3 regions of the Paraburkholderia steynii genome follow, and region 2 is predicted to be linked to each of the others. Evidence: predicted binding sites of a transcription regulator. Region 2 holds the regulator's gene; each other region holds the start of a gene.
The links. The regulator FliA, encoded in region 2, starts transcription of late flagellar genes. The targets are predictions, from matches to a motif close to CTAAAGTTTNNNNNNNNNNNGCCGNTA.
Positions count from the first base shown of each region.

Region 1: the regulator FliA is predicted to act here: its motif matches at 1,262-1,288, upstream of motA (flagellar motor stator protein MotA).
Region 3: the regulator FliA is predicted to act here: its motif matches at 2,076-2,102, upstream of nosR (response regulator c-di-GMP phosphodiesterase, NosR family).

Region 1 covers NZ_FNDI01000012.1:130,259-133,536, reverse strand. Annotated here, with positions in the region: gene BLT65_RS22125 (Fic family protein) at 1-1,052, opposite strand, end outside; gene motA (flagellar motor stator protein MotA) at 1,532-2,401, shown strand; gene motB (flagellar motor protein MotB) at 2,425-3,278, shown strand, end outside.
Region 2 covers NZ_FNDI01000007.1:239,974-243,251, reverse strand. Annotated here, with positions in the region: gene BLT65_RS15355 (flagella synthesis protein FlgN) at 1-447, shown strand; gene BLT65_RS46455 (hypothetical protein) at 545-766, shown strand; gene BLT65_RS15345 (RNA polymerase sigma factor FliA) at 1,421-2,155, opposite strand; gene BLT65_RS15340 (nucleotide-binding protein) at 2,178-3,047, opposite strand; gene flhF (flagellar biosynthesis GTPase FlhF) at 3,040-3,278, opposite strand, start outside.
Region 3 covers NZ_FNDI01000042.1:29,547-32,824, reverse strand. Annotated here, with positions in the region: partial or broken gene BLT65_RS41700 (FIST N-terminal domain-containing protein) at 1-497, opposite strand, end outside; gene nosR (response regulator c-di-GMP phosphodiesterase, NosR family) at 619-2,037, opposite strand; gene BLT65_RS41690 (hypothetical protein) at 2,610-2,876, opposite strand.

The DNA of each region.
Region 1 (3,278 bases), on a different contig from region 2:
AGTTCGATGAGTTCACGCGACGCTGTGGCCCGCGAGGTGCCACCGGCGCTCTCGTACTTTCTGGTGCTCATGCCCCCTTCGAAGCCGTTGGGACCGGCGTCGAGCAGAAGGTTGACGACTTTGCGCTGTCGAGGCGTAAGTACCTTGTCCTGATGGTTCATCCAGAAAATGGCTTTAGCGAGCGTGGTGTCCACGACACTGGACGCTTCTTCGCAGGACACTCGCACCTGTTCGACAAACCACAGCACCCATTCGGTCACGTCCAGCTCGCCATGCTGAGCGCGCTCGAGTTGCGCGTAGTAGTCGCGTCGCTTGTCGAGCAGGCGCTGTGAGGTACGAATCAGGCGGCTGACTTCACCGCTGTCGCGCGCCAGCACGAGGTCGATCAGCACTCGACCAATGCGGCCATTCCCGTCCTCAAAGGGGTGAATCGTCTCGAACCACAGGTGGGCGAGTGCCGCTTTGACCAGACTGTCGTGCCCGGTCGCTGCGTTGAACCAGTCCAGGAACTTCTGCATTTCGGTCGGGACATCCGCCGATGACGGCGCCTCGTAGTGGACCTTTTCACGTCCGACGCTCCCGCTGACGATTTGCATCGGCTCGGCACGCTCGCGGTAGGCGCCTACGAGAATTTTGACCATGCCCGAGTAGCCAGTCGGAAAGAGCGCCGCCTGCCACGCACACAATCGATCGTGCGTAAGTGGCGCTTCCCGTTGCCGCACAGCGTCATCCATGATGTCGAGAAGCCCTTCGACGCTTCGGGGCGCAATCGGGCCATCCTGATTCCCGACACCGAGTCGCCGTGCCACGGACGACCGCACTGCGGTGAGGTCGATGCGTTCGCCCTCGATGGCCGCCGTCGCGACTGCATCCTGGCTCCAGGCCTCGGCGGCAAGTTCGAGGCGCCGCTCGAAGCCAAGACCCGCCAGCTTGCCTTCAACGACGCCCTGAGCTCTGCGCGCGCGGGCCAACTCGCCGCCGACGCGAACAGCGTCGTAGTGCATGGCTGGCCACGATAAGGCTTTCCAGATGAGAGGTCGGGTTGGTGACATGGTGCTGAATGCGTTGAGGCGATTGCGGGCTCTAATCGACTCGAATTGTGAGTCGAAAACAGTGTAACCCACTTGAGTCGATTGCGCGCCTAATCGACTCAAATCATGAGTCGATGCACACCCCTGCGGACTGGACCACCGCATGTAGTGCCCGCTTTCAACAGATGCGCTGGCGTGCTTTGTTATTCACGAACTATTTTCACGCCACACTCAAGATTTCAGCCATGTTGCCGACCGCGGACAATTATCTGTTTTAAATCATCGATCGGTAAAAACCTTCTGAGTAAAAACGACCGAAGCATCGATACAAATCAAATAGTCGAAAATATTTTCCCGATTGGGCTTTGCCCGCACTTAAGCACGCCGCCGATCCAGCCGTTACTACCTTCACGGAATTAACAAAACGGTACGCAATTTCAGGCAGTAAAACCTGCCGATTCATTTGCGTGCCGCACGTTGCTAAAAATTGGAGAGGGTCCATGTTTGTCGCTATTGGTTGGGTGCTCGTTCTCGGCTCTGTGATCGGGAGCTTCGTGGGAGTGGGCGGCCATTTGCCCGCGCTGGTTCAGCCGTTCGAACTGCTGTGTATTTTCGGCGCGGCAATGGGCGCGTTCGTCGTCAGCAATCCCGTTTCGGTATTGAAGAAAACCATCAAGGCTTTGCCCGGATGCTTCAAGGGCGGCAGTTATTCGAAAGAGGTTTATCTCGAACTGATTGCGCTGCTCTACGAGCTGCTTCAGAAAGCGCGTAAGGAAGGCATGATGGCGCTCGAAGTCGACGTCAATGCGCCGGAAGAAAGTGCGCTTTTCCAGAAGTATTCGCACGTTTTGAAGGACCATCATCTGCTCGATTTCATTGTCGATTATCTGCGGATGATGGCGACGGGCAACGTCAACGTACACGAGGTGCAGGACCTGATGGACGAAGAGCTGGCGACGCATCACGCCGAATCGTCGGTGGCCGCGAACGCGATCCAGAAGATGGCTGACGGCCTGCCCGCGTTCGGCATCGTCGCGGCCGTGATGGGCGTCGTACACACGATGGGCTCGGTCGGCGCGCCGCCCGCCGTGCTAGGCGAGATGATCGCGGGCGCGCTGGTCGGCACGTTCCTCGGCATTCTGCTCGCGTATGGCTTCATCGGCCCCGTCGCGGATCTGCTCAACGCAAAGGGCCGCGCGGAAGCGAAGCCGTATCAGTGCGTGAAGGCCGTGCTGCTCGCGTCACTGTCCGGCTACGCGCCGCCCGTCGCCATCGAATTCGGCCGCAAAGTGCTGTTCACGGCCGACCGCCCGAGCTTCCAGGAGCTCGACGACGCCGTGCGCGCCACCAAGATGCCGAAGTCGGCCTGACGCGCGCGGAGAAGGAGACTGTCATGGCCGAAAGACGACCCCGCGGCGAAGAGGCGAGCGAGAAAGCCGCGCCCGTCATCGTGCGACGCTCGAAGAAGGGCGACGGGCACGGCGCGCATCACGGCGGCGCATGGAAGATCGCCTACGCGGACTTCGTGACCGCGATGATGGCGTTCTTCCTGCTGATGTGGCTGCTCGGCTCGACGTCGAAGTACGACAAGCAGGGCATCGAGGATTACTTCAACACGCCGCTGTCGAGCCTGCTTGGCGGCAACGAAGGGACGGCGGCAGCGCGTCCGAACGTCATCCAGGGCGGCGGCCGCGACATGTCCGACACGCGCCCCGGCGACGGCAAGAAAGCGCAGCAGGAGCCCGCGAAACCGACGCTCACGCAGGCGACGATGGCGCCCAACGACACCGCGCGTCTCGAACAACTGAAGGCGAAGCTGTCGGCGCTCATCGAGCAGACACCCGCGTTGAAGGCGTTCAAGGATCAGATCCGCATCTCGATCACGAACGAGGGCTTGCGCATCGAGATCGTCGATTCCTTGAAGCGTCCGATGTTCGCGACGGGCAGCGCGAAACTGCAGAGCTACGCGGTGGAGATTCTCACGCAGATCGGTGCGTCGCTGAACGATGTCGATAACCGCATTTCGATTGCGGGCCACACGGATGCCGCTACCTACGCGAACGGCCCGGCAGGTTATTCGAACTGGGAGCTGTCGTCGGAACGCGCGAACGCGGCGCGGCGTGCGTTGGTCGCAGGCGGCATGCGGGAAGACAAGCTGCTGCAGGTACGCGGTCTCGCCGACGTGCTGCCGCTCAACGCGAATGTCGCCGATGAGCCGACCAACCGCCGCATCAGCGTGCTCGTGCT
Region 2 (3,278 bases):
ATGAAAGACGCCCTGCTTGCCACCGTCATTGACGAATATTCTGCTGTGGAACTGTTCGCTTCTGTCCTTGCAGCTGAGGAGAAGGCGTTGACCACGGTGCATCCCATCGACACGCTGCCGCCCATCGTCGAAAAGAAGATGGAGTTGGTGGAGCGGCTCTCCACGCTGGAGAAGGCGCGGGATTCGCAGCTTTCGCAGCTGGGTTATCCGGGTGGATGGAAGGGGATGGAGCTGGCTGTTGCTGCGGATTCTCGTCTTGCGACGCAGTGGGCTTTGTTGCAGAAGGCTGTTGAGCGGGCTCGGCGGTTTAATACCACTAACGGTGCTTTGATTCGGACTCGAATGGAGTACAACCGGCGGGCTCTCGCCGCGCTGAACGTGGCTGTTGGGCCCGAGCGGGGCGCGCTTTATGGGCCCGATGGGCGGGTTCCTGCGTTTGGAATGTGAGTTTTTTTGAAGGGGGTTCTCCCCTTCTGGATTCCCGTTTTTTGCTTTTTGCCTAGCCGGTGCTCTCTTTGAGTATCGGCTTTTTGGTTTTTGGTTTTTGATTTTTGGTTTTTGGTTTTTGGTTTTTGGTTTTTGGTTTTTGGGTTTTGGTTTGTCTGCGACGCTGGGTGGTTTGCTAGTTTTCGCGCTGGCATCCGCGATTTGTTATCTAGCTTCAGGCGTCGCCCCTGTGCGGGGCGGCACCTACTTTTCTTTGCCGCCGCAAAGAAAAGTAGGCAAAAGAAAGCGGCTCACACCGCCAGTTCTTGTATTTGCCTGAGGGCCCCCAACGGTTCTTACGCTTCACGCGGCAACCACGTGACCCACGTTCGTTGCCAGCGCTCTTGCGGTGCGCCTCACCCGCTTTACACACCCGCGTCGCCGCATGCCGCGCCAGATATTCCACGGCCGCCCAGGTGGCAAACTGTGTGTAGGCCGAAGTGCCTCGCACGCCTCACTTCGAACCAATAGCGCGCGCCTCCATGTAAGAGCGCCGAGCTATACGACGCGACAACCTACACACAGTTTGCCACCTGGGCGGCACATACCATTCGCTGCCGCTAACACGTGTACGGGTATTTGAAGCGGGTGAGGCGCTCATTCGGAGCGTTGGCAACATGCCCTGAACGGAGACGCCGCCGTGTGAAGCGTAAGAACCGTTGGGGGCCCTCAGGCAGGGAGAAATGTTGGCGGTGTTAGCCGCTTTCTTTTGCCTACTTTTCTTTGCGGCGGCAAAGAAAAGTAGGTGCCGCCCCGCACAGGGGCGACGCTTGAAGCACGCTAACAAATCGCGGATGCCGGCGCAAACACAAGCAAACCACCCAGCGTCGCAGACAACCCCAAAAAAGCAAAAGCCGACCTAAAAAAGATCGGCTTCTCGAAGCAAAAGAAAAAGACCAGCAGCCCGCAGGGCAACAGCAAAATCAAAACCGCATCAGCTAGTTTCAGCCGAAGCCCAAGCCTGCTCGCGCAAGCGAGTCCGAAGCCGTGCAACGGCCTGCGAGTGCAATTGACAAACCCGCGACTCACTAACCTCCATCACCGCGCCAATCTCGCGCAAATTCAACCCACGCTCGTAATAGAGCGACATCAACAGCTTCTCCCGCTCGGGCAACCGATCAATCGCCTCAACCAAAGCCCCGCGCAGCGACTCATCGAGCAATGCCGACAACGGATCCGAATGATCAACACAGTACCGATCAAGAAACGGCTCATCATCCGCCGATCGATCAAAGTCTTCGTAATAGATCAACTGACTGCCGTGCAGATCCTGCAACATCGACTGGTACTCATCGAGCGGCATCTTCAGATGCTCAGCAATCTCGGTCTCGCTAGCCGAGCGCCCCAGCGACTGCTCAACCTGATGCACAGCCGACTCAACCTCACGCGACGTGCGTCGCAAGCTCCGCGGCAACCAGTCATTGCTGCGCAACTCGTCGAGCATCGCGCCGCGAATCCGCTGGCTCGCGTATGTCTCGAACTGCGCGCCCTGGTCTTCCTTGTAGCGGCTCGCCGCATCCAGCAGACCAATCATGCCCGCCTGAATCAGATCGTCGAGATCGACGCTCGCCGGCATCTTCGCGACGAGCTGCAAGCCGAGACGGCGCACCAGCGGTGCGTACTTCGTCAGAACCTCGGCTTGCGAAATTTTTCCTTGAGCGTTGTACATCGTGCTCCCCTTGTCCTTGCCTTCACGCGTGCTGCGCTGACGGTTGATCGGCGTATTGCGCCGCTGTTACGGTCGTCGGCGGCACGCCATGCGTCCGTGACGAAATCGCTGGCCGCATCGGCCAGTACTGCAGTTCAGCTGCGATATGACGGAAATCGCGCGCAGCAGGTGCCGATGGGAATGCATCGACGACACAACGCGACAACTCCATGGCTCGCGCCATCAAAGGATCGGCTGCCACGCAGCCGGCATCTTCAAGCGACACGGCGAGATAACGCCCCGCCACGCCCGCCAGGTTCTCAAACGCGGTATGCGCATCGGCGACGCTCTGCACGTGATTCACCAGCACGCGGAACTGCGCGATCGCATGCGCGAAGTGCAGACGCTTCATGCACGCATACGCATCGGTGATCGCCTGCGCCGCGACGCGCGTCACCACCATCACGTCGTGCGACTGCATCGCGAGCGCCGACAGCGAGCCTTCGCGGTCCACCTGCGCGTCGATCAGCACCACATCCGCCGGTCCGCTCAACACCACGCCCATCTGCTCGCGTGTGCAGCTCTCGCGATTGCCGCGCGACGCATTGAGCACCGCGAAGCCCAACGCATGCCGTCCAGCCGCTTCGTCGAGCGTCATCTCGCCGCGCATCACGGCAGCGACATTGCCGGCGCCTCGCACTCCGCCCAGCATCGCGCTCACCGAACGCTCGCCGAGACTTTCGTCGATGACGAGCACATCCTTGCCCTGCTCGGCGAGCGCGGCGGCGAGATTTACCACCGTCGTCGTCACGCCCACGCCGTGCGAGCCGCCTGCGACCGCTATGACCCGCGAGCCGGAGCGCGCAAGCAGACGCCGCAGTCCTTCAGCCTGGTCCAGCACGAACTTATCCAAAGCGAACCTCGTGCAGGTCGGCGGTCGAACGGGCCGACAGGGCCGACAGCAGCGCCGGCACATCCTCGTCCTGAGGGACGAACGGCGAGTTCTCGCGCGGAATGCAGAAGGCGCTCTTGATCAGGAACTTCTTGGTCGCGACGTACAGGTTCTCCGGCACCTTCTGTCCCGTCGACACGTAGTGAACGGGCAGCTTGTAGCGGATCACCGTATCGAGCACGCTGCCCAGGT
Region 3 (3,278 bases), on a different contig from region 2:
AGGTTGTCGCCCGCCGATCCTCCCACGAGCGGAATGTCGCCCAGTGCACTTTGAAGCGTCCGGGTGACGGGCTCCTCCCTTACTGACAGACCATCGATCGGAAGTAGTGCGAAGGTGTTGGTCGTGCCCGGTCCGGAGCCCTTCTTTCAAGGTCATGCAATGCATCCATCGCACAGGCCTGACCAGCCGCAATCGTGAATTCACGCAGGTTCTCCAGCCGCCCGGTGACCGTCGTAAACGAAGCACGCGGCAAGGCAACGGCGACGAGACTATGATCGCGATAGCCATCAGGGCCGATCTCCCCCGCCGTCGTGCACCCGATAACTTCGGTACCCTCAAAGCAGTGGCGCATCTGGTCGGCGAGTGACCCCAGGTCGAAATGGCTCGAGCAGAAGACTGTCGCACGCCTTGAGCGTTGCATGGATCTCCCGAACGGCCTCACGTGCGTCGTGGTTCGTCGACTGCGCCACCGTGGCGCCGGGTGCAGAAAGGTTCATGACACACGTCCTTTAATCAGTGCCGTGACAACCCTGCTAGCCGGAAAATGCGGCAGGATTTGACATGCAGCGCAGGCAATCGCATTGCGCGAGGATCCCAGGTCGGCGTATCGCAGTTCGATCATTGGCGGACCGTCTCTGGCGGCGCAGACTTCATCGCGACCGCCCTGGTCGCGTGAATCAGGATGGTAAAAGGCGCTTCCTCCTGCGCCTCGAAGCGCTGCACCTGCTCGACCTGGTGCGCGGACAGCACGCTATCTTTTGTCATCAGCAGCACGCCTTTGCCGGTGCGCAGATCATCCGCGAGACGCATCCCCTCCATCAGTTGCGAACTATTGATTTCGACAACGGATTTTCCGAGACCGAGCGTCGCAGGGTTCTTCATCAACGACACGAATCGCTCGATGACCCGCGGATCGTAACGCATGCCAGCTTGCGATTTGAGTAACGCGATGGCCTGCTGGTCTGATATCGGCTGCTTCACGATTCCGCCGCGACGCAAGCCTTCGAAATCCCGCGCCACACACAGGATCCGGGAGCCTAACGGGATCTCGGACCCGACGAGACGGTCAGGCGTACCTCGTCCGTTAAACCGCTCATACTGGTGGCGAATGATGTGTGCGACCTGCTGGAACTGTGCGACCGGCGTCAGAACCATCTGTGCGCGCAGCGGGTGCTCATGGTAAAGCCGACTCTCTTCTGCCGACAGACGGTCCAGCGATTTGTGCAGCAGTTCGTCCGGCAAAGACAGCCTACCGATGCCATGCAGCAGGCCGGCGAAAAAGACCTCCTGTGCCCGCAGGCCACTCTTGTCCAGCGCAAGAGCCATATGCCGCGCGACTTCACCGATGCGCAGTGACTCGCCGCCCAGTACGCCGCAACGCAACTCGATCATGCTGGCGCAAACCTTCATCATCGTGACATAGCTGGTTTTTAGGTCCTGCTGGGCATCTTCGAGGAACATCACTGTCTGACGGATCTCCTCGGTCCGTGAGAGCACCTGATCTTCGAGCCTGGCGTTGAAAGTCCTGAGCTCATCGTTCTGCCTCTTCGTAAGCGCAGTAAGCCGCACGGTTTCCTTCCGTAGCCGGCTTTGCTCGAGCGCCTGCGCAATCGTGAGCATAAGATCCTGCTCATCCCATGGCTTGTTCAGATAGCGATAGACACCGCCTTCATTGATCGCGCGAACGACCGAATCGATTTCCGAGTAGCCCGTCAGCAGAATACGGACCGTATCGGGATATCGGGCCTGCGCCTGCGCCAGGAATTCCGCGCCACTCATATGCGGCATGCGCATGTCGGAGACGATAAGGTCGACTTCGCTCGCAGCAAGCAGTTCGAGCGCTGCAGCACCGCTTTCCGCGGTTAGTATTTTATAATTCGCGTGCCTAAGCAACCGCTTGAGAGACGACAGGATGCTAGGTTCATCATCAACAAGCAGGACGACGGGTGCAACGGCACCGACGGGCTCGTCGACGATAGTAGTGCCGTCTGGTGCATGGAAGGTGGGGTGTAATTCCCTGTCCGCAAACTCAACCATGTGCCCTCCTAACCGGTTTTTGCGAAGTTCACCTGCAATATCGGCGCAACGCACTTCTTCTGTAGTAGGGTAAACAGTGAATATGGTCAAGCCATCTCCTGCCGGATCGCAGTTATCGCTCGTTTCTCGTCTGCATAGAAATACGCGCCACGCATCGAGATGTGTCATGCATCGTTGGCGAATGCTCGCGTGCTCACTGCGATAGCCACCCGGTATGTCTCGCGTATATAACCGCGCATGTCGAAGGCACGCTAACGCAGGCGACACCGTTCGTCAGCCCTCATCCTGCGACGAATATGCTGCACGGATCCAAAGTGGCACTCGCGAATCGACCGGTGAATCCAATTGCGCAACTCAGGCCCCGCCAGCGGGAGGCGGGATCCGATTCGAATCGAGAGGAGAGAGTCTGTAGGAAGTGGCGGCCGGGAGAGCGGCTTGATCTGGCTGTCGAAGCCAGGGCAGGACGGACGGGCGATAGAGAACAGTCTGTGCTTCGATGCCCGATCGGGTCGCGCCGGGCGTTCGCCGGTTGATTTGGGGCAGGCACAGCGGTCGTCCCACAGGCATATAACTTACCCGGGTTCATCCTCAGAGAAGTCGATAACACCGCCAGGCTGGCTAGCGTTTTGATCCACCAGAAGACGCAAGTCAGCAAAGGTTTTGTCGAACGCGTCATCCACCGTGCCGAACAGAACGTTTACACGCGGAACGTGAATGGATGCTCCCGCGATGGATCGACGCATTGTCTGCCGAAGAACGTACAGACCGGTATAGTCGTCACCAGCAATTTCAACGACCAGCTCGTAATCCCGATATATTTCCGTCCGAGACTCCTGCATATGTAGCCTCGCTTAAAAGCGGCTCCAATCGCCGCACGCGCTGTCAGGGATTTCGGCGGGGGCGATCACATCGCTGGCTACCCACGCGTACCCGGTGCGCATACACTGTCCGTAAAGCACCACTTCAGGAGCATGAAGGCGCAACGGCGAAGTGTAGTTCGTCCGGGAGTCTTGCAGCGCTCGCTGCGTTTGGGGACAGCTTGTGCGGGCCCACAGAAAGGCTCGCTGGTGAAAGCCCGATTGGAGACGCCCTCGTCAATTTGATCGCGGGATTCCGTTGACCACGCTCGAAGTCTGGACACTTCTCACACAGAAAGCCTACGAGCGAAATCATTGAGCTATGTCTGCATTCGGGCCAGGTCGCATGAACCACTTGCCTTGGTGCGCGATAGTCGACCATCG